DNA from 4 places in the Pseudoalteromonas sp. SR41-4 genome. Region 1 is predicted to be linked to each of the others. Evidence: predicted binding sites of a transcription regulator. Region 1 holds the regulator's gene; each other region holds the start of a gene.
What was found. Region 1 encodes sigma-54, which starts transcription at its own class of promoters, with help from an activator protein. Its sites were predicted from a motif close to GTTGGCACGNNNNTNGNNT; they were not measured.
Positions count from the first base shown of each region.

Region 2: H5180_RS18295 (DUF1328 family protein) is a predicted target of sigma-54. The motif match lies at 2,638-2,656, and genes of this name have one in related genera.
Region 3: H5180_RS00380 (hemerythrin domain-containing protein) is a predicted target of sigma-54. The motif match lies at 4,192-4,210, and genes of this name have one in related genera.
Region 4: H5180_RS18035 (BON domain-containing protein) is a predicted target of sigma-54. The motif match lies at 3,319-3,337, and genes of this name have one in related genera.

Region 1 is NZ_JACJEI010000039.1:11,390-17,318, reverse strand. It holds gene ptsN (PTS IIA-like nitrogen regulatory protein PtsN) at 34-486, opposite strand; gene hpf (ribosome hibernation promoting factor) at 491-778, opposite strand; gene H5180_RS20995 (RNA polymerase factor sigma-54) at 807-2,303, opposite strand; gene lptB (LPS export ABC transporter ATP-binding protein) at 2,370-3,095, opposite strand; gene lptA (lipopolysaccharide transport periplasmic protein LptA) at 3,092-3,625, opposite strand; gene lptC (LPS export ABC transporter periplasmic protein LptC) at 3,615-4,169, opposite strand; gene kdsC (3-deoxy-manno-octulosonate-8-phosphatase KdsC) at 4,166-4,717, opposite strand; gene H5180_RS20970 (KpsF/GutQ family sugar-phosphate isomerase) at 4,717-5,688, opposite strand; gene H5180_RS20965 (calcium/sodium antiporter) at 5,714-5,929, opposite strand, start outside.
Region 2 is NZ_JACJEI010000027.1:63,438-69,366, forward strand. It holds gene era (GTPase Era) at 1-608, shown strand, start outside; gene recO (DNA repair protein RecO) at 626-1,315, shown strand; gene pdxJ (pyridoxine 5'-phosphate synthase) at 1,378-2,109, shown strand; gene H5180_RS18290 (hypothetical protein) at 2,179-2,370, opposite strand; gene H5180_RS18295 (DUF1328 family protein) at 2,425-2,598, opposite strand; gene H5180_RS18300 (OadG family protein) at 3,119-3,364, shown strand; gene oadA (sodium-extruding oxaloacetate decarboxylase subunit alpha) at 3,375-5,159, shown strand; gene H5180_RS18310 (sodium ion-translocating decarboxylase subunit beta) at 5,171-5,929, shown strand, end outside.
Region 3 is NZ_JACJEI010000001.1:106,441-112,369, reverse strand. It holds gene H5180_RS00390 (alpha/beta fold hydrolase) at 1-846, opposite strand, end outside; gene H5180_RS00385 (TonB-dependent receptor domain-containing protein) at 1,097-3,421, opposite strand; gene H5180_RS00380 (hemerythrin domain-containing protein) at 3,729-4,154, opposite strand; gene H5180_RS00375 (S9 family peptidase) at 4,385-5,929, opposite strand, start outside.
Region 4 is NZ_JACJEI010000027.1:15,561-21,489, reverse strand. It holds gene H5180_RS18050 (DUF4153 domain-containing protein) at 1-914, opposite strand, end outside; gene H5180_RS18045 (tRNA1(Val) (adenine(37)-N6)-methyltransferase) at 973-1,671, opposite strand; gene srmB (ATP-dependent RNA helicase SrmB) at 1,748-2,980, shown strand; gene H5180_RS18035 (BON domain-containing protein) at 3,390-3,719, shown strand; gene H5180_RS18030 (hypothetical protein) at 3,961-4,152, opposite strand; gene H5180_RS18025 (hypothetical protein) at 4,254-4,646, opposite strand; partial or broken gene H5180_RS18020 (alpha-amylase family protein) at 5,070-5,929, opposite strand, start outside.

The sequences.
Region 1 (5,929 bases):
ACTCTCTAATTCAATACAATACAATTGGTATGACTACGATTGAGCTGCAATTACATGATACAAATCTTGGTCTGTTTTTGCGCTACGTAGTTGTTTACAAAAATCTTTGTTATTGAGTTTATCAGCAATTGTGGCTAACGTCTTCAAATGAAGTTGGCTGTCACCATCTGGTACGATGAGGGCTACAAATATATCAACTGGGCGATTATCAATCGCATCAAAATCAACCGGTGATTCACTCACTAAAATTATTGCTAGCGGGTTTTCAACACCACTCATACGGCCATGAGGGATAGCAATACCACGACCAATACCGGTACTACCTAGTTTTTCTCTCGATAGTAGTGCGTTGAGGATTTCTTGTTGTGATAGCTGAGGGAGTTGTTCATGAGCCAATTGGCTTATAAATTCAATGATCCGTTTTTTGCTATTAAAAAGGACCGCAGCTTTACTGCAGTCCTGACAAATAAGTGAGCTTAATTTCATAGTGTTAGTGTCGAGCGTGCTTCTCTTTGTGTTTAATTACTTGACGATCAAGTTTATCGATTAGTCCGTCAATAGCTGCATACATGTCTTGGTGCTCAGTCGAGGCAAATAATTCAGCGCCACTGACATGTAATGTGGCCTCTGCTTTTTGGCTTAGTTTTTCTACATCAAGAATAACATGGACATTATTGATATGATCAAAATGCCTTTCAAGCTTGGCAAACTTATTGTTTACATAGTCTCTTAATGAATCAGTAATTTCTACGTGACGACCAGTTAAATTTAGTTGCATAAGCATTTTCCTCTTGTGATTTTACGCCTTAAATCAAACTTTTACGTTGATTTGACGGTGGAATAGCCAGCGACTCGCGGTATTTTGCAATAGTCCGTCTAGCTACTTTGATACCTTGCTCTGCCAATATATCTGCAATCTTACTATCACTCAATGGTTTCGCTGAGTTTTCTGCACTGATCAATTTTCTGATCAATGCTCGAATAGCTGTCGAAGAGCATTCGCCGCCGTTCTCAGTGCTTACATGACTTGAGAAAAAATACTTTAACTCAAAAATACCACGGGGGGTATGCATGTACTTTTGTGTCGTTACGCGAGAGATTGTTGATTCGTGCATCTCAACCATTTCAGCAACGTCGTTTAGTACCATAGGTCGCATTGCTTCAGGGCCATGCTCAAAGAATCCCTGCTGTTGTTTTACAATGCAGTTAGTTACTTTGAGTAACGTCTCGTTACGACTTTCTAGGCTTTTAATAAACCATTTAGCTTCTTGCAAATGCGAACGTATAAATTGGCTGTCAGTGCTTGATTTTACTGAGCGTGACATTGCCGCATATTGGCTGTTCACTCTAATTTTTGGCATGCTGTCTGGATTAAGTTCAACCACCCAGCGACCTTTAATTTTTTTCACCGAAACATCAGGTATAACATACTCTGACTCTTCGCGTACTATAGTATCCGCAGGCTTTGGGTTAAGGCTGTGGATCAATGTCATTACTTCTTTCAGCTCATCTTCTTTAAGCTTAGTCTTTTTCATCAAAGTGCGATAGTCACGACTAGCTAATAAATCGATATGATCAGTTAAAATCATTTTAGTCTCGCTAATCCAAGGAGTTGCAGGATCAAATTGATTTAATTGAATACATAAACATTCTTGTAGGCTGCGCGCAGCAATACCAACAGGGTCAAATAACTGAATGCGTTTTAACACTGCTTGCACTTCGTCTAGTTCGATTTCTTCTTCGTTATTACCTTGATTTAAGCTCTCTGCGATGTCTTCGCAGCTCAAGGTTAAAATACCTGAATCGTCAACAGCTTCAACAATCGCAATGGCAATAGCTTCATCGGTTGGACTAAAAGGTGTGAGCTGTAATTGCCACATCAGATATTCGTGCAGGGTTTCAGTTGAAGCACCTTGATAAATTGACTCATCTTCAGGCATTGGGCCGGATGACGTATTTGGCGCAGCACTCATGTATTCGTCCCAGGTGACGTCCATAGCCATTTCGTCACTTAAAGTCTCTTTGCTTAATGCTTCGCTACTTTCTTGTTCATATTCGCTGGGCTTGTCGTCTGCTGATGCACTAACAGTTAAGTCATCGTTGTCTTGTTTTTGTTCGTTTTTACCAGCCGTGTCGTCTGAATATTCATGCTCTTCTAGCTCTAACAATGGATTGCTGTCGAGTGCTTCTTGAATTTCTTGCTGGAGATCCAATGTACTGAGTTGCAATAAGCGAATTGCTTGTTGCAGCTGTGGTGTCATTGTAAGTTGCTGGCCCATGCGCAGCTGGAGTGATTGCCTCATGTATCTCTAACAATCCTTTTATTGTTATCATCGTTAAGTCTAGCAGATACTTAGCCGAGCGTGGCTTTATAGCCTAAATTGCTCGCCCAGGTAAACATCGCGGACTGTTTGGTCGGCAAGTACATGCTCAGGGGTACCTGATGCAATTAACTCCCCATGAGAAACTATGTAGGCTTTTTCACAAACATCAAGGGTTTCTCGTACATTGTGGTCGGTAATAAGTACGCCAATACCACGGTTTTTAAGGTGTTCAATAATCTTCTTTATATCTAACACTGAAATAGGATCAACGCCAGCAAAAGGCTCATCAAGTAAGATAAATTTTGGATTTGCGGCTAAAGCGCGTGCAATTTCAACTCGACGACGTTCACCACCAGATAATGCCATACCTTGGCTGTCGCGAATATGTTGAATGCTAAACTCATCAAGTAAGCTGTCTAGTGCTTCTTCTCTGGCTTGTTTATTCAGCTCTTTACGAGTTTCTAAAATAGCCATCAGGTTTTGATAAACAGTTAACTTACGAAAGATGGATGATTCTTGTGGTAAGTAGCCAATCCCTAACCGTGCGCGACTGTGCATTGGCAGTAAAGTGATGTCATTATCATCAATACTTATTTTACCTTTGTCGCTAGGTACTAAACCCACAATCATATAAAAAGTGGTGGTTTTACCTGCGCCATTAGGACCCAGTAAGCCAACAATGCTGCCTGCGCTAACTTCTAAACCCACGCTTTTTACAACTTGGCGACCTTTATAGCTTTTTGCTAAAAATTCAGCTTTTAATATACTCATGGCTGCCCTTTAGGTTTGTCTTTTTTACTGTCAACAGGTACCAAAATAGTGTGTACGCGATCGTTTGAGCTTGCGCCTTTTTCAGCACTGATCAGCTGTTGGTCCATATCATAGGTAATGCTTTTGGCATTAATTTTTTGACCTGCTTGAGTGACTTGTGCATTACCAATTAACGTTAAATAGCGCTTGGCGACATCGTAACGGACTTCATCAGCACTGGCGCTCATTATTGTGCCATCAGTTTGTTTTTCTTCAAAGTAAGCAGGGTTACCAGTTGCAACAAGCAATTGTTTGTTATTGCCTAAATCTTCGCGCTTATGGACTTCAAGTCGATCCGCTTTGATACGGCGGTTACCATGAATGATTTCAACATTTTTTTCAAAAATACCGATATTATCTTTCAGTTGGGCAAGCTGCTTTTCAGCACTGATAGAGACTTGATCCGCAGGTGGTGCCGTATTTTCAGCAAAGCTTGCAAAGGCAATGAATAAGCTTGGTATCACAAGCAAGTGAGCAAATTTATTGGTCATAATATATGGTTCGCGTATGGTTAATTAGTTCTACCACTTCGGCTTTTAAGTCGGCATGGAGGCCGCGCCCAGTGATCTTTAAATTTGGTCCGATTAATTCAACTGGTTGTTCTGAACTCATGGTTTGTAGTTCAATATCAACCTGAATATTATCTGCGTTTATATGTTCAATCATGGCATTATTGGTCAGGTTTTTAGCAACCACATTACCTTCTAAAATTAATTGATGATTTTCATATAGGGTGGCTTCATCGGCATTAATTTGCCACGTTTGCTGTTGATTATAGAGTGTAAAAATAGGTTGTTCAAAGTAAGTAAACCCTAACTGTTGGTAAAGTTCCATTTTTGCAGCTGTTACTTTGTGGCTAATTTTACCTTGTTCATCAAACGCGGTTTGTTTTAATGCCACCGCAGTATAATCAGGTTTTGCTATTATATCTTCTTGGTTTTGTTTTATGGCAGTGCTTTGATAAAAATACGGATACCACAGCCATACCATACAGCCGACAAATAATACGCATAATATTAAACGCGCACTATTCATGAGCTTGTGCCTTCGCTAGTTAATGATTTACCATTTTCGAGCATTAATAAATCAGTGAGTTCACGCACCGCTCCAAAACCACCAGGGAGCATGGTTGTATAATGTGAAACTCGCTTGATCAAGGGGTGAGCATCATTTACTGCCACCGCAAAACCAACTAATTCCATTACCGGCAAGTCAGGCCCGTCATCGCCTATGTAAGCGATTTGTTCATCGCTTAACTGCAATTTATCTTTGAGCTGTTGATAAGCTTGCAACTTGTTTTCTTGACCTTGGTAAATATGCGGTACTGTCAGGCTAGTCATCCGTTGCTGAACTATCTGTGAATGACGACCGGTGATCACGGCAACTTCAAAACCGCTATTGATCAGTGCTTTGATACCAAAACCATCTTTAGTATTAAACGCTTTGAGTTCTTCACCTTGATTGCCAAGATAAATGCGGCCATCTGAAAACACCCCGTCGATATCACAGATCAGGAGTTTGATTTTTTGTGCTCGCTCGCTCGCATCATCTGAAAGTGGCTGATATAAGTCAGCAAACTGCATTATAAAACTCCTGCTTTGAGCAAATCTTGCATATTAAGAGCACCAATAGGGTGGTGTTTATCATCAACTACAATTAAGCCATTGATACGCTTATTCTCCATAATATTGAGTGCCTCGGCGGCAAGCATATCTGCAGTTGCTGTAGTGCAAGAGCGGGTCATGACAGTGCTGATCAAAGTACTGTGAATATCCATTCGTTGCTCTAAAATTCGGCGTAAATCACCGTCAGTAAAAAGCCCTGCAAGTTGCCCTGTGTCGTCAACAATGGCCGTCATACCTAAGCCCTTGGCCGACATTTCGATTAATGCATCTTTGATACATTGCTTGTCATTGATCATAGGCGTTGCTGGGCCACTGTGCATAATATCTTTTAAACACAATAGTAAACGTTTGCCTAAGCTTCCCCCTGGATGCGATAGCGCAAAGTCATCGGCAGTAAAGCCTCGGGTTTCTAACAGAGCAACGGCTATTGCATCACCCATCGCAAGCGTTGCAGTCGTGCTCGCAGTCGGGGCGAGTCCTAATGGGCAGGCCTCTTGACTTACTTTGATGCATACATGAGCATCAGCCCAATTTGCCATTGATGATTCAGGGTTACCTGTCATGGCGATCATTTTTGCGCCAATACGTTTAATAACCGGAATAATATTCAGTACTTCGCTGGTTTCGCCTGAGTTAGAAATAAGCATAACCACGTCATCACGAGTGATCATCCCTAAATCACCATGACTTGCCTCACCCGGATGGACAAAAAACGCAGGCGTGCCAGTGCTTGCCAGTGTTGCAGCAATTTTATTACCAATATGCCCAGATTTCCCCATACCGACTACTATGATCCTTCCGTGACATTGATACATCAATTGGCAAGCTTGATTAAAGTTTTCGTCTAGATATTGGGTTATATCAAGCAGTGCTTGGCGCTCTATTTCTAGCACCCGCTTACCTTGTTCAATAAAATTTAACTGCGTCATTGTGTTATCCATTTTGTGGGTAGCATTAAGCAACTTGGCTAAAAATATAACTCTGATATGCTAAAAATGCGACCAATAACAGGCCACCTTCAACTCTATTAATGCGCCTTGTACCTTTAAAGCTCAAGGACATAGCTATAAGGGCTATGGTGGCACCAATCATAATTAAGGCATCACGGTTTGCAGCTGAAGGGTCAATAATTGAAGGGTTGATAATCCCAGCCAGTGGCAACACAGCTAA
Region 2 (5,929 bases), on a different contig from region 1:
CTCATTGGAATGCTGACGATGAAATGGTGCTTAACAAAGTAAAGCAAAATGGCAAACCAGTATTACTTGTGATGAACAAAATTGATCAAGTAAAAGACCGTGACCTTGTGCTACCGCATATGAAGTGGTTAGGCGAAAAGTTTGATTTTGTTGGCATTATGCCAGTATCTGCGACTCAAGGTAAAAATATCAACCTGATCAAAGATGAAGTAACTAAGCGTTTACCACCGTGTGAATTTTACTTCCCTGAAGATTACGTAACAGATCGTTCAATGCGCTTTATGGCAGCCGAAGTGATCCGTGAAAAGTTGATGCGCTTTATGGGTGAGGAGCTTCCTTACTCAGTTACCGTTGAAATTGAGCAGTTTAAATGGCAAGAAAATGGCATTTGGCATATCAATGGCTTGATTTTAGTTGAGCGTGAAACGCAAAAACGTATGGTTATTGGTAATAAAGGCGAAAAGCTTAAAGTGATTGGCCGCGAAGCCCGTAAAGATCTCGAAGAAATGCTTGATAATAAAGTGTTTTTAGAACTTTGGGTGAAGGTTAAATCAGGTTGGGCTGACGACGAGAGAGCACTTCGCAGTTTAGGCTATGGTGAAGATTAATAGCCTAAGCGATATTTATGGATAGCGACTTCTACACGGCATATTTATTACACCGACGTCCTTTTAGTGACTCACAAGTAATGCTTGATATGTTAGTAGAAGGCGTTGGCCAGTTGCGCATGCTGGCGCGAATTAGCGGTCGCCAAGCAACAAAATACAAAGCTCAGTTACAACCCTTCCAAGCTTTACTGGTAAATTATACCGGTAAACACGACCTGAAATATATCCAACGATTTGAACTACATGGCACGCAATCCACACTAGTTGGGGATCAGCTTTATTGTGGGTTTTATCTAAATGAACTAACCAACCGCATTGTACCAATTAATGAACCAATTGATCATGCCTATCAATTGTATAAAACTCACCTACAACAGCTTAACCAGCACCCTAACTTACAAGCTGTATTACGTTCTTATGAATTTCAATTATTAGAATTATTAGGCTATGGCGTTGACTTTAGTTTTGATGCCGCAGGCGATCCAATTTCGGCAGAGCAAACGTATAGTTACTTTGCTGAATACGGCTTTGTTGCCCAAGAAAATCAAGGCAGTGGCTTTTCTGGCGCGCAGTTAAATGCAATTGCAGCTCATGACTTTAGTGCGCCGGATGTGTTATATATGGCAAAACAATTAAGTCGTCATTTAATGAAGCCTTTATTAGGCAAAAAACCATTAAAAAGTCGCGAGCTGTTTATATCCAAATAGTTTGGGTATTCACCAACAATCTTAATACGGTATTTTTAACCGTTATTTTTACAGGTAAAAAAATGAAAGATATTCTTTTGGGTATAAACGTTGATCATATTGCTACCTTACGCCAAGCTCGGGGTACAAGTTACCCAGATCCAGCACATGCTGCGAGTGTTGCTGAGCATGCTGGCGCTGATGGGATCACTATTCATTTACGTGAAGACCGTCGTCACATTCAAGATCGTGACGTGTATGTGATGGCTAAAACAATCCAAACACGAATGAACCTTGAAATAGCGGTTACAGATGAAATGATTGATATTGCTTTAGATGTTAAGCCAGCTTATGTTTGCTTAGTACCAGAAAAACGCGAAGAGTTGACCACCGAAGGCGGTTTAGACGTTGTTGGTAATCTAGATAAGATTAAAGCCGCGACAGCAAAATTAACTGACGCCGGTATTAAAGTATCGTTATTTATCGATGCAGACAAAGCACAACTAGATGCAGCTAAAGCCTGTAATGCCCCTTATGTTGAAATTCATACTGGCGCTTATGCGGATGCGCAAACTGATACCGAGATACAAAAACAACTTGAGCATATTCATCAAGGTGTAAAGTATGCAGCAAGTTTGGGTTTGATAGTAAACGCCGGCCACGGTCTTCATTATCATAACGTGAAACCGATTGCTGCTATGAAAGAGATTTACGAACTAAACATTGGTCACGCAATTATAGCGCGTGCAGCCATAGATGGATTAGATAAAGCAGTACGTGACATGAAGCGACTAATGCTAGAAGCGAGAGCTTAATTTTAACTTCTCTTAAAATGCAAAAAACGACTCAAAAGAGTCGTTTTTTATTATTTGTATCTAACTGGATTAACAGTTAGTTTCTTTAGCGTTAACGCCTTCTTTTACTTCTTCACAGGCGTCTTCTACTTTGTTTTGTACGTCGGTTACAGCTTCATCGATGCGTTCACCGGCCTCTTCTGCATGATTGTCTTCACAACCCATGATAAAAAAACTAGCGAATAAAGCGATCACAGCAGTTTTAATAGTTGTCGATTTCATAATGTAATTCCTTGTAAAATTAATAAATGTGTTGTTATTTAAAATAAATTGTTATCACTTAGGGACATTGCCGCGCAACGCACCTGAAACGAGTGAAATAACTAACAATACAATAAAGATAAAAAAGATAATCTTAGCAATTCCTGCTGCGGCACCTGCGATACCACCAAAACCTAACACTGCAGCAATAAGCGCAATAACTAAAAATGTAATTGTCCAGCGTAACATTGTCGTCTCCTTGGTTTGTTAATTTGTTCAGAGTAAATAATGCCAGTTACATGCCATGTGTTTAAATCCTTTATTATCAATAGGATAGTGTTTATTTTATTTATTTTCATGAATTAGGTGGGAATTATTTACAGCTTTATCTGTAACTTATACTCGGCGTCCTGAAAAATAAATATTTCAGTATGATTTTTTGGTAAGACCAATTTCATGTTGAGTGCTTTTTCATTAATTTAACAGTTGTTGAGTAGTTCGGTTGGTAAGTTATTAAGGTGCAGATTAGATTTCACTTATAAGTTATAGCTATATTCAGTATTTTTATCATCTATATCCTATTAAATTATAGTAAAAAGCAGTGTGTTAACTTTGCTGAAGATATGTTAGCTTTATATTAATTGGTTTTACCAATTTACAAAGTGTTGGACTTGGTCTGTTTCTTTGATATGATTATCGCATAAATATTTAAATAAAGTGATTTTTTACCTATCTTTCGGGTGGGTAAGAATACTCAGGGGGGGGCAGAATGGATATAGGTCAATTACTTGCTACTGCAGCAAACTTAATGCTCACTGGGATGGTGGGAGTTTTCGTTTTTCTTTCGTTGTTGATTGCAGCAATTACCGCTATGTCTAAATTAGCGAGCCGCTTTGAACAGCCGGTTGTAATGCCAACGCGCACACCATCGATCAAAGCACCCGGTGTACCAAGTGAACACATCGCTGCGATAAGTGCTGCCATAGCTCAGTACAAAAATAAACAAAAACTATAAGGGATGACTTGTGGCTAAATTAAAATTAACAGAATTAGTACTTAGAGACGCGCATCAATCATTATTAGCAACGCGTATGCGTTTGGATGACATGCTACCGATTGCACAAAAATTAGATGATGCAGGTTACTGGTCGATCGAATCATGGGGTGGGGCTACTTTTGATTCATGCATTCGTTATTTGGGTGAAGATCCTTGGGAGCGTATTCGTGCTCTTAAAAAAGCTATGCCAAATACTAAACAGCAAATGTTATTACGTGGTCAAAACCTTTTAGGCTATCGTCATTATGCAGATGATGTTGTTGAAAAATTTGTAGAGCGAGCGCACAAAAATGGTGTTGATGTGTTTCGTATTTTTGATGCGATGAACGATGTTCGTAATCTTGAAACGGCTATTAAAGCTGCGATTAAAGTTGGCGCACATGCACAAGGTACAATTTCGTACACAGTAAGCCCGGTTCATACACTTGATATGTGGTTAACGCTTGCCAAGCAGCTTGAAGAGTTAGGCTGTCATTCAATTTGTATTAAAGATATGGCTGGTTTGCTTAAACCATACGATGCAGAAGAGTTAATCAAAGCGTTAAAAGAAACAGTCTCTATCCCAATTGCAATGCAGTGTCATGCCACAACAGGTTTAAGTACTGCTACTTACCAAAAAGCGATTGATGCAGGTATTGATATGCTTGATACCGCAATTTCATCAATGAGTATGACTTACGGACACAGCGCAACTGAAACGATTGTATCGATTGTTGAAGGTACTGAACGTGATACTGAGCTGGATTTAAATCAACTCGAAGAGATTGCTGCTTATTTCCGCGATGTTCGTAAAAAATATGCCGCGTTTGAAGGCAGCTTAAAAGGTGTTGATGGCCGTATTTTATTAGCGCAAGTGCCTGGTGGCATGTTAACTAATATGGAAAACCAGCTTAAAGAGCAAGGTGCTGCGGATAAATTGAATGAAGTATTACTTGAGATCCCACGTGTACGTGAAGACTTAGGTTATTTACCGTTAGTTACACCAACATCACAAATTGTTGGTACACAAGCAGTATTAAATATATTGACGGGCGAGCGTTATAAAACTATCACCAAAGAAACTGCCGGAGTGCTAAAAGGTGAGTATGGCGTAACTCCTGCGCCGATGAATAAAGAATTACAAGAGCGCGTACTTAATGGCGCAGAAGTCATTACTTGCCGCCCAGCTGATTTATTGCAACCAGAACTAGAAATACTTCAAGCTGAGTTATTAAAAGAAGCAAAAGAGCAAGGCTTAAGCTTAGCGGATGAGCAGATTGATGACGTTTTAACGTATGCATTATTCCCACAAATTGGGTTGAAATTCATTAAAAATCGTAATAACCCAGATGCTTTCGAAGCTGTACCAAGTGCTGAATCTGCTAATAAAGAACAACCAGTTAGCAATAAAAAAAGTAACAGCAACACAGTAAAAGCAGAGCAGTACAGCGTAAAAGTAGATGGTAAAGTTTATGATGTAGTGGTTGCACAAGGCGGTGAGCTTAAAGAAGTAACACTTAAAGATAGTGAGCATATTCCACAATCGGCGTCAGTTGCTTCCGGCGAAACACTTAACGCTCCACTTGCTGGTAACATCTTTAAAATCAAGGTGAAAGCGGGTCAAACGGTAAATGAAGGCGATGTAGTGATCATCATGGAAGCGATGAAAATGGAAACTGAAATTCGTGCAACCCACACCGGTACTATTGCTGAAATTCTTGTTGCTGAAGGTGATTCAGTGGCAACGGGTGACGCTATGATAGCACTAGCTTAGGAGCTCAGAGGATGGAAGCATTATTAAACCTCTGGCAAGCAACAGGTATTGCTAATTTTACATTTCCTGCGCTTATTATGATCGCAGTAGGGTGTTTATTGTTGTATCTGGCAATTGCGCGCAACTTTGAGCCGTTATTATTATTACCAATTGGCTTTGGGGCAATATTAACAAATATCCCCGTAGCGGGCTTATCAGACCCCGGTGGTTTGCTGTATTACGTTTATCATATTGGGATTGATACCGGTGTATTCCCATTATTAATATTTATGGGTGTTGGTGCACTCACTGATTTTAGTGCCTTGATAGCTAATCCTCGTATGTTATTGCTAGGTGCTGCAGCTCAGTTTGGTATTTTTGCAACCTTGTTTGGCGCAATTTTACTAAACTATGTACCAGGTTTTGAGTTTTCTTTACAAGATGCGTCAGCAATTGCGATTATAGGTGGTGCAGATGGCCCGACGGCAATCTTCTTAGCCTCAAAACTTGCTCCTGATTTATTGGGTGCTATCGCCGTAGCTGCATACTCATATATGGCGTTGGTGCCAATTATTCAGCCGCCAATTATGCGGGCTTTAACCACACCAGAAGAACGTAAAATTCAAATGCCACAGTTACGCACCGTATCAAAAAAGGAAAAAATTATTTTTCCGTTAATGGTATTGAGTTTAACGATTTTGTTTTTACCTGCAGCAACGCCACTGGTAGGCATGTTCTGTTTAGGAAACTTGATGCGAGAGTCTGGTGTGGTTGACCGTTTAAGTAATAGT
Region 3 (5,929 bases), on a different contig from region 1:
TTCATAATCTACTCCTTGTTTCTTCCAGTTACGGCCAGGTCCTGTTCTGTCTCTTGTACCTATAATTAGTGAAACAGGCATAGTGAAGTTTTTAAACTCGGTGATAACGGGTTGAGTAAAAATCATGTCGTATGTTTTTGCGTTAACCCACGCTACTAGCTCTTTATCTGGGCCTTGAATTTGTCCGGTAATAAAATTCGTCAGAGCAGCAAATTGGTTATTCCATTTTCCGTCATAGTAATTTTTTTGCTGGTATGCTTTTACCCCGGCAGGTGTTTTAGCTAACTCATTTTTATAAAAAAAGTTAGTGTCTTTGTAATCAACATATTGCAGGTAATTTTCAAGGCCAATAGGGTTGAGTAAAATTAATTGTTGGGTTGTTTGTGGATACATAAGCGCAAAGCGACTTGCCAGCATACCGCCCATAGAATGACCCAATACAATTGATTTATTTATATTAAGTTGGCTCATTAAAGCATGGGTGTGACTAGCTAAGGCTGCAAAAGAGAACTGATAATCTCGTGGTTTAGATGATTTTCCAAAACCAATTTGGTCAGGTATCAGCACGCCATAACCGAGTTTTTGTAGCAATAGTGCAGTTTCAGTCCAGTAATGAGCGTTAAAGTTTTTACCATGCATTAAAGTCATAACGGGTTTACCAGCCTTTGCAGGTAAGTAAATATACGCCATTTTTAACGACAGCCCTTGTGAGTCAAGGTTAAAATAGTTAACGTCAAAATCGTAATTATAGTTGCTTAATAATGCGTCATAACTCAGTGGTTGCGGCGTTTGTGCATTTGCAATACCGAAGACAAAGCATAAACTTAATAACCATATTCTATACATAAGATCCCTCAATGATTTAAATTAAATCTGTCAAAACATATCTTCACATACTAAGCGAATAAATTCTAAAATTTAATACTATAAGTTAAGGCTTCCTTTGCTCATTCATCGGTAACCCTTATTGAGTATACGCTTTAAGCTGCTTAGGCCACGAATCTGTGTTGGGTGATAAAGTATAAAAGGCACGGTTAAATCGTAATAATAAAAAGCCCAGCATTGTTGCTGGGCTGTATTTTTATAGCTTCTTATTCTAGAAACTGTAACTCATTGATACCCACAAGCTGCGTGCTTTTTGGGTGGTATTGTAATCAGATGTACATTCGTACTCTTCCTCTGAGGTTGCTAATAAGCAAGTACGGCTTGATAAGTCGTCATCTAACAGATTATTAATACGGGCATTTAATGCTAGGCTATCATTAATTTTATAACTTGCTGCTAAATGATATAAATCATAGGCTTTGTAGTAGAGCTTTTGTGTTTCAGGGCCCTGTGGACCAGACACATTTGCCGTACCACGGTAACGATCGCTGCGGATTTCAGAAATAAGTGAAATACTCAAATCATCCAATGGTTGCCATGCAAGCGTTAAGTTATACATATTTTTAGGTGTATTAACTAAAGGTAGTCCTTCATCACGACCACTTTTTACTTCACTATCGGTGTAAGTAAAGTTACCACGTAGTGACAACTGTTCAATAATCTGCCAATTAGCAGCAATTTCAACACCACGAGTAGCTGATTTATCTACGTTAGCAGCTTGCGTAAAGGTGGTGCTACCGATGCCAGCCCAACCTGCGCCAATTTCAACACAAGGTTCATCAGCTATGGCCACTTCACAGTTTGGTAAGTTATCTTGGTTAATGATTTTGTCTTTAAAATCATTGTAAAACACCGTTACGTTACCACTAAAACTATCACTGCCATTAAAGTAAGCAGCCATTTCGTAGTTTACACTGGTTTCTGGTTGTAAGTCTGGCGTGCCAACAAAAGGTTTAGTACCTTGGCCACCAAAACCTGTAATACCAGAGAATAGTTGGTTTGGCTCTGGGGTTTTGTAACCTGTGCTGATACCACCTTTGAAAGTCCATTCATCAGCAGGAGAGTAGGCTAAATAAGCGCGAGGACTAACTTGTGAGCCAAAGATATTATGATGATCATAACGAGCGCCGAAAGTTGCAGTTAGATTTGTGGTAATTTCCCAGTTATCTTCAGCAAATACAGCTGTTTGACGATGATCTTGAGTCGTACCTTCACGGAAGCCATCCCCGTACATACCAAATACACCATCTTCCATTTCGGCATCAAAATATTGTGCGCCTACTACAAAATAGTGGTTATCTATATTTGATTCAAACTTAGTATCAATAATTAAGTTATCAAGTTTTAGTGTACGCATTGGGCGTGGTAAAAAAGTCTCATCAAGTTGAGCGTAAATTGCATCCGTTAGTTCTGGCTTGTCGATGCCTTGATCTTGTACTGCTTGGTCCCAAATGGCCTGCACACCTAAACGCTCTTGTACATTAAGAGGTAATGAGCGACCAAAGTTTTCACTGCTGCTTTGGGTAATGCTGCTGGTCAGCGTACCAACATCGTATCGACCAACATGTGCAAATACAAATTGCTCACGTTCAACACGTTGATATGGAGTATAACCAACGCGTGGCTGTACAATGCCTTTGCTAACACGCCATAAACTGACTGGGCTATCTAACGTACCTGTTTGACCTTCGGTGTTATCGTAACGCTGTTTGGCTATGTCGTACTCAAAGGTGATTTCATTCTGATTATTGATCAGGTAGTTTATTGTTGCGCCGGCATTCCAGTTACGTGCTGCAACGATTTTTTTATCGCCAAAACTACCATCATCAACCCACATGCTGCCATCTGGAAGTGGTAAACTTTCGCTGTAAGTTGGCTCACTTTCTTGACGGTCATAAAAACTACCACGGATCCCGTAAGTTAATCCCTCAACGCCGCTTGGTCCGGTCAAATATATATCGACTTTATTATCGTTACCGTATTGATCGTCTTGTTGGATATTACTGCTTACCGTGACGCTACCATGGGTGCTATCAAGATTTTTACGAGTGATAATATTGATTACACCACCGATTGCATCAGCGCCATATAAAGTGGACATTGGGCCACGAACGACTTCAATTCGCTCGATAGCCTCAAGTGGCGGCATATACATAAATTGGCTGTTACCAAAGTTGTTTGGGCCTATATTACCTACGTCACTTTGACGGCGGCCATCAATAAGCACTAGAGTATAGCTTGCGGGTAAACCACGCATGGTAATACTAATATTACCGTTTTTATCTTGTCCGGCACCAACATCGATACCTTCGATATCACGAAGCGCATCAGCAAGGCTAGTAAATGGCTTATTTTGTAGATCTTCGCGAGAGACAACTGAGACACTTGCAGGTGCATCTATTAATTTTTGCTCATAACCAGAAGCGGTGACAACCATCACTTCCATATTTTCAGCTGTGTCATCATCAGCAATAAGTGTTGTTGATGTTAATAATGCACTGATCAGTGAGGCCAGATAAAGCGGGCGGGATTTCATTGTACTTCCTTCATGACAAGAATAAAGATTATTAATCTAATAAGTAACCAAGGTGGGTATGATAACAATTATCAGTTGTATATTCAATTGCGAAATATTTACATTCAATGAATGATTTTCATATTAAATAAAGGTGGGGATGGAGCATGAGCATTAAAAAACCCAGCGTTTGATGCCGGGCTTAGTTAATTTAAGAGTATTTGCTTAGCCAAGTATTGACCGTGTTAGAGGTGCCTAATAAATGCAAATGGTATAGAGTTGTAGCTATTTAGAGAGCTTTATAAATTAAAGCGGGCACATATAGCAGTTAACTCATCGCATCATTATACTTTTCGGCTAGACTTTCTTTTTGACTTTCGGTTAGCGCTTTACCGGCTAGTTGAAATACTTCATGCTCTTCTTCAGCGAGATGATGATGTACAAGATGATGTAATTTTTTAGCGGTCACAAGCCACGCTGGTGAGCTCATATCAGTTTCTTCAAGTTGCTCAATCAATTCATCAAGTTCATGATGCTCTGCAATACTATGACGGGCTTTTTCATGGGTTAAATCATCAAACATCAAAGGATTGTAGAAATAACGCTCTTCAAATTTAGCATGTTCTACTAACTCATGTTTTAAATTATCCATAAGAGACTGTCTATTCGGTGACTCCCCCTGGGTTTTTATCAGCGCATCGACAAGCGAACGTTGTTTATCGTGATCATTACGAAGTGCTTCAAAAATATTCATGGGTTTTCCTTGCTTTACTCATTAATTACAATGAATATTGCAAGACGGAAGCCAACTTTTAAGTTGTTGTAATATATTGATTTAATTTTTATATTTTAGCTTGTTAGGATGTTTTCTTGTAAAAATTACCGAGTTAGGTCTTTATATTACATCCATATACATTGTTATTCAAAAGCAAAAAGGCCAACATGAATGTTGGCCTAAAAGCATATTTACACAAAATAAGAGAGTTATTTATTGGCGTCTTTTACCGCTTTTAACTTGCCTGCATGGTCAATCTCGAATGCTGGCATGTCTTTTTTGCCGTCAATTAAATAGTTATCCATCCAACGCATTAAACGTAAACTGTAATCATATTGCGCGGCTACTTTACGGTTACCATGACCTTCGCCTGGATAGTATACAAGGCGTACATCTTTGCCTTGTACTTTCATATAACGGTACAGTTCCATTGATTGTGCAGGGTGTACGCGAGGATCATCTTTACCATGCATGATCAGTAATGGTGTTTTAGACTGGCCAGCCCAGTAAATAGGGCTGCGCTCTAAATACCACTGCCATTTATCCCATGGGTATGAACGTGCATGCACAAGATTCATTTCGTTGGAAATATCAGTAGTTCCAAATTTAGATAGTTGGTTGGTAACACCTACAAACATTACGCTCGCAGCAAAGTGTTCAGTCAATTTTGTTGCGGCCCATGCTGATGCATAACCACCATAAGAGCCACCCGTAATACCAACACGTTTAGTATCAACTAAGCCCATTTCAACAAGATGCTGTTTAAAGTCAATTAAGTCGTCAAACTCTTTACCTGCATAGTCGTTTTGACCAAGCTTTGAATAATCAACGCCTTTACCTGTAGAGCCACGGTAATTTGGGTAAAAGACAGCATAACCACGTGCAGCCCCCATTTGACCTGGGCGCGAGTAGTTTGTTACCCAACCGTCTTTGTCATGGCTTTCAGGGCCACCGTGCACTGACATGATCAATGGATAGCGCGTGCCTTTATCATAATCTAATGGGTAGACTAATATGCCATCAATCTCAACACCGTCGCGGGCCTTAAGTGAAATAGTTTCTTGCTTAGCAAAACGTTTGTCATTCAACCAGTTGTTTGAATCCGTTAAACGTTGTGCTTTAGAGCCACGAATAATGAATACTTCATTTGGGTGCTTTGCAGTGTTTGCACGTAGCGCTAAGGTTTTATCTGAATCAGAAATACTCAGATTTGATGCAATAAATTGGCCTTCATTAATAATTTTTTTGTATTTATTAGAGCCGGTTTTAATGCTTGCGACAAAACTTTGCGTACCTACATTGGCAATAAAATTAAGCGTATTGCGTTTATGTGACCATTTAAAATCAACGATATGACCCATGAAATTGGGTAACCAATCACTTACTTCACCTGTTTTTGTGTCAGCTAAAAATAAACGACCAGCTGCTGGATCATGCTTATCTTCGGCACCTAGAATTGCGATGTAACGACCATCATGAGACAGTTCAGCACTGTCTAATTTACCTTCAGTAGCAAACGACATCGTCACTTGATTAGTCGCAATATCAAATAAGTGCCATTGTGATTTAGTGTATTTGTCGTCAATTAGCGCTGTAGGCTGGGTTTTTACTAATAACTTATCGCCTTTTGCGGCCCAGTTTACATCACTTACATAGTTCGCAACGTTAAGCGCTGTTGGTGTCAGAGGTTTATCTGTTTTGGCTAAATCGACAATAAATAGTTGTTTATCTTTTAAGCCTAGCTCATACACCTC
Region 4 (5,929 bases), on a different contig from region 1:
CTAAGCCAAATGCCATAAGCGGCAATCACACTGTAAATTGGTAATAAAGCAATACCAAAAAATACTAACCTATGTATTACAATTTTATAAGGTCGCTGATCAGCAGCGTATTGATAAACCGTATTCACAAAAAATAAAGTGAGTACCTGTAACCATAAAACTAACGAGCTACCACTGCCTGTTTGCCATAATTTATCTAGCCCCGTAAACGGTAGCGTCGCTAAAAAGCCTAAAGAAATAACCGTAAGTACTGGCAGTAAAAACTTAATCAAGGTTTGCAATAAAAATGAGATGTTATCTTCTATATGCATAACCCCTCTAAAGATCACCGTGGCAAAACCGAACGCTAAGGTTAAAGTTGGGATCCAAAACCAGTCTTTTTTGAGTAGCTCAGAGAAAAATGTAATCTCTAACGCATTAAATAGCGCCGCTCCTAACTGCAAAATTCCCCAGAAAATTAAAACGAATAACCAACACTCTGCAAATAAAATAAAGTTACGCCATGAGAGCTTGAATAATTGGCTATAACTAATTGCTTCATTATCAATCAGTTGTTGGATATACATAAGTGCTTTAAAGCTGGCAATTAAGGCTGTGAATATAAAAATGGCCGTTAAAGCATCGTTATTAACCAGCGCAATAGGGTATTGCTGAGCACCAATATAAGCACCAAGGAGTGATAACAACAGACTAAATGGTAACAAGTAACTAAGCAGTTTTTTAATATTAGCTTGCTCTACAGCAAGTAAAGTCAGTAGCACAAAACTAATGGTAAAAGTAACTAAAGAAAACAACCAAACTGGCTCTGTCGCAGGCCATAGCTGATTTTCAACACTACGATATAACAAAGTAAGAACAATGCCTTGCACTAAGGAAAGTACAAAAATAAAAGGTTTAGGTAGTTGATTATCCATATCTATCACTCAGGTTTTTCATCAGTGTGCGATAAATGTACCTTTTATTCAATGATGATTACATTTTCAAGTAAAAGTCTTTACATAAAGCTATATACTCATCGCTATATTGAGCCCCTTGACCATGAATCGTTAAGCTGGTCAGCTCGCATTCTTGCATCTGATAAGCAAAGCACATTAAGCTCCTACTCGGCGCTTTAGTGGCAGTAGTTTGTACTAAACAATGGCGCACTAAATACAAACCTTGTAATTGCGCTTGTGCAATAAACAACTGCGCTTCTGGGCAAGGTAGGATCACATTTAAAAAAGCATTTTGGTGACTAAGGTGTTTGAATGCAGTGATTAACTCACTAAAACTTAAGCTATCTGTATGACGTGCGGTATTACGAGCTAAGTCCTGCCCTTTTAAACTGGCATTAAAATACGGAGGGTTACTGATCACAACATCAAACTCAGTTGTGGTGGTTACTTGCTGAATAGCTTTTTGCATCAGTGTAATATCTGGCCATGGGCTATTTGTAAAATTTTGCTGCGCATCAGCACATGCATTGGCATCAATTTCAACAGCATTAACCTGCATAGTTGGTTTGCGTTGCTTGCACATTAATGCCAACAACCCAGTACCTGTGCCAATATCAAGTAACCGCTGTGAAGTAGTTAAGTCAGCCCATGCACCGAGTAAAATTCCATCCGTCGAGACCTTCATCGCACTGCGCGTTTGCGCTACTTTAAATTGTTTAAACACAAAGCCTGACATTTTTTCACCTTTTCATTCACCAACTGGCGGATAGCGCGTATAATTACCAGCAATTGTCCTCTATTTTTGACACTCTATGCAATTTTCTGATTTTGATATTGATAACAAGATACTACAAGCCGTTGCTAAAATGGGTTACGAAACCCCAACTAGCATTCAACAACAAGCGATCCCTGAAGCGCTGCAAGGCCGTGATATTTTAGCCTCTGCACCAACCGGTACTGGTAAAACAGCGGCATTTTTGATCCCGGCGATTCAATACTTACTTGATTTCCCGCGTCGCGAGCCTGGTTTTGCCCGTGTTTTGATCATGACTCCAACGCGCGAGTTAGCTTATCAAATTCATGAACAGTGTGAACTACTTGCTAAAGGCACTAACCTTAAAATTGGTGTTGTTACTGGCGGTATTAACTACGGTACGCATAAAGAAATTTTTGAAAAAAATAACGATATATTAATCGCCACACCAGGGCGATTAATGGAATATTTAGAAACCGAAAACTTTCATGCCGAAAACGTCGAGATGCTTATTTTAGACGAAGCAGACCGCATGTTAGACATGGGCTTTCGTAAAGAAATGATGCGTATTTGCGAAGAAGCAAAAAATCGTCGTCAGTGCTTTTTATTCTCAGCCACTCTTGAAGGCGATAGCGTTGAACGATTTGCAGAGCAAATTTTAAAAGATCCAGCCCTATTAGAAGCTGAATCTTCACGTAAAGAAAAAGCTAAAATCCACCAATGGGTACACATTGCTGATGATTACAACCATAAATTAGCAATGTTGGTTGAAATACTAAACAGTGAAGACTTAAGCAAAGCTATTGTGTTTGTTAAAACCCGTGATCGCCTAGAAACATTAGTCGGCGAGCTGACCAATGCTGGGGTGCGCGCAGCCTGGTTACGTGGCGAGATGCCACAAGACAAACGCATGAAGGCAATGGAAAATTTCCACAGTGGCCGTACAAGAATATTAGTTGCGACTGATGTTGCCGCCCGCGGTATTGATGTGGCTGATATTAGTCATGTAATCAACTTTGATATGCCACGCACAGCAGACGTGTATGTTCACCGTATTGGCCGCACTGCTCGCGCAGGTAAGAAAGGCATTGCAATTTCGTTAGTAGAAGCCCATGACATTGCAGTATTAGCCAAAATTGAACGCTACATTGAGCTGCGCCTTAAACGCCGTGTTGTTAAAGGATTTGAGCCGCGTCATAAAGAAGCTAAAGCGCCAATCAAAAAACATAAAGATCCGGTAAAAATCAAAGCCCGTAAAAAGGCCAAAGCTAAAGCCAAGAAAAAGAAATAATTCATCTGCTTTAACGCTACACAAAAAGCCGAGATTTATCATAGTCTCGGCTTTTTACATTCAGTTTTACCTACTCGCAGTAAGTTATTAAACCCTCTCATAGCAGTCATGCAAATTAGTTATCTTGTGATCCCCATTTAGCTTGCTCATTACAAACTTGCAGCTACGACCATCACTTAACAAAAAATATATTGCATCGCTATAGCTGAGCTGCGCTAAACAGCAACTACAAATCTAAATTAGTTAGCTAATCGCCGTACTTTTTACTCAGTTGAATGTAAAAAATTCCAAAAACATTACCTAAACTTAAAACATCCCTTAAATTTCAATACGTTAAAGTTGGAATAAATATTGTAACAGTAAGCTTACTATTCACTAAACACATACAATAGATGTTATGAGGGAAATCATGGACCGCTTCAAATTAACTGTATCATTGGTATCACTTTGCTGTGTATTTTTACTCGCCTGCGCAACGCAAGTCAGTGCAGCCACTAGTACAATTATGATCAGCAGCGTTTCTCCTCAACCAACACTACAACAGACTATAATTCATAAACTGCGTAGCAATCCAAACCTAAACCTCTCGCAACTGCGAGTACACGTTGATGGCAACAAAGTAGCCATTTATGGTCTAACCGAAACCGGCTTTGAACGCGCACTGGCACAAAAGTTTTTAGAAAACACCCAAGGTGTGGCAATTATTGAAAATAAAATGCAGGTTAAAGTAGCTAGATAGAAGATTAAAAATTGATTTGCAAGGCTCTACTATTTAAAGACAAGATAAGCATTACTGTGCTTGCTCAACATATAAAAACATCACCAACACACCGCAATGCACAATAAGGTATTTAATAGAAATAGAACTGCTTTGTTGTGTTATCGCTAGTGCAATTAAACTCACTGCTGAGTTTAATTGGCAATTTTATGCGTTTAACACAAATGTGAGAAACACTAATCTACAGATGAATTTTTATGATTTACTCAACTGCTTTAATTTTAACGATACCAAACTTAATGAGGCCAAAATATCCGATCTCGGCAGCTACCACTACAGGCAGAACTATTTTTAACCAATAGTTTGGTGAACCGTAAAACATCGCCAGTATAGTCACTGCAATAGATGAAATAATTAGGGCTGCAATACCGCCACTAACCTTATCAATTCGCACTGGCTCCTTACAATTTGAGCACTTTACTTTCAAGGGATTCATGGTGTTTAAAACTGCCATAAAAGAAATACTGGCACTACAATTATTACACTTACTCATTACTAACTCTCAGTTGGTTTAATAAAGAAATCTTTGGCATCGCTAAAATACAAAGCCCATGCAGCGAACAATGGATATATAGCTTTATTTATAATATTTGAAAATGAAAAAACAGCGTTACTTTCTAATGAAACGATAAGTGAATCACCCGCATATAAAAATACGTAAAGAAAAACTACAGAGAAAAACAAATGTAATCCTTTTGAATTTCTTTTAAATATTTGCCACATAGCAATTATTTGGATCGTAACAGCAATTGACCAAATAACTAAACTGATAATACCTAAAGTTGGGTCATCAGAAATAAACACCAGTAAAGCTGATGCGATAAAAGGCCAAAGACCATAACAAAAGAAACAAAGGATAACTGTTCCATAAACCATGATTTCTTTCATCCAGATACCTTAATTCCCTTTAAAATATATTGCCGCGCGCAACAGCGAACAAATCTACGTAGAGGAGTGATTGTCTAGCCCAAATGACATAGTTAACTAACTCATTGTATACAATTTAATAATGCCTAAGTAAGTTATATTAAACCACTCAACTTATAGCACTTATACATTATTTAAAAGCTAACGAGTATTTAGAATTACTCTTTCTATTCAAACATCAAAAAAGAACTAACTTTATTTACATTCAATCACTTAATCAAGCATTAATAGTAAATCGTAATTAGATAACTGTTTATCTAATTTGCAGATACGCAAAGTTACTAATGACCATAAAGCTCAAAATTCATTTTGGCAATAATAGCGACTTACAAATCCCAGCTAAACGCATACTTATGGTTTAGCTGGGATTTATCTGTAATAAAATTAGAAATTGCGTATTTCTACCGTTGAATTATTAAACTCAAATTTATTAATTTTGCCGCATTGAGCAACATGATTAGTACTAGCATAAGGGGGGTTTGCTTGCGCGATATTGCCCTCCCAGCCCTGACCATTTTTAATAAACGCTTTTACCTCAAACCATCCATTAACCGCTTTGCTGCAATCCATATCAACATCAAGCAGCCAATAATGTTCACCCCAAATATTCAGTGGTGTAACACCAAATCCATCATTAGCAACGGTTTTTTCTGCTCCCCAAGTTGCTGGCCAAATATTAGTTGTCCAATCGGTTGCGGTCCCTTGCGCCTCAATACTTTGGCCCGTTTCAATACCATACCAATCTAGGTAATTATCGTTTGCTTTCCAAGGACTGGTAGTGGCACTTTGCAAATTATTATGGCGAATTGGCATAGCACATTCAAAGTTGCTTGTTTGGCAGTTACGCCCAAGGTTTGTGTTTGCATAAACATGGTCAATCCCGCCGCGAATAAACATATCTTGGCCAGTTTGCGTTTGTGCGTTAATAAATATCACAGTTCGCTGCCAATCACTCTGAGGATCAGGGGTTGAGTTAGTGTTTAACTTGGCATTTTTATGAATAGCCATTGCATCCCACGCGGCTACATTTAAGTTTATAGTGCCATTTGCATTAACAGTAATAACTTCACCAGTACAACTTGTTGCATCATTAGTCAGCGCTCCTTTTAGCACGTTACAGTATTGCCCTGGAGCCATATCTGTTTGCACGGTAGTATTGAGTGTTGAGCCTTCTTTATTAATGGCAACATGACCTGAACTTCCTCTACCAAAGGCTATTTGATTGTTAGTATTATCCCACCAAT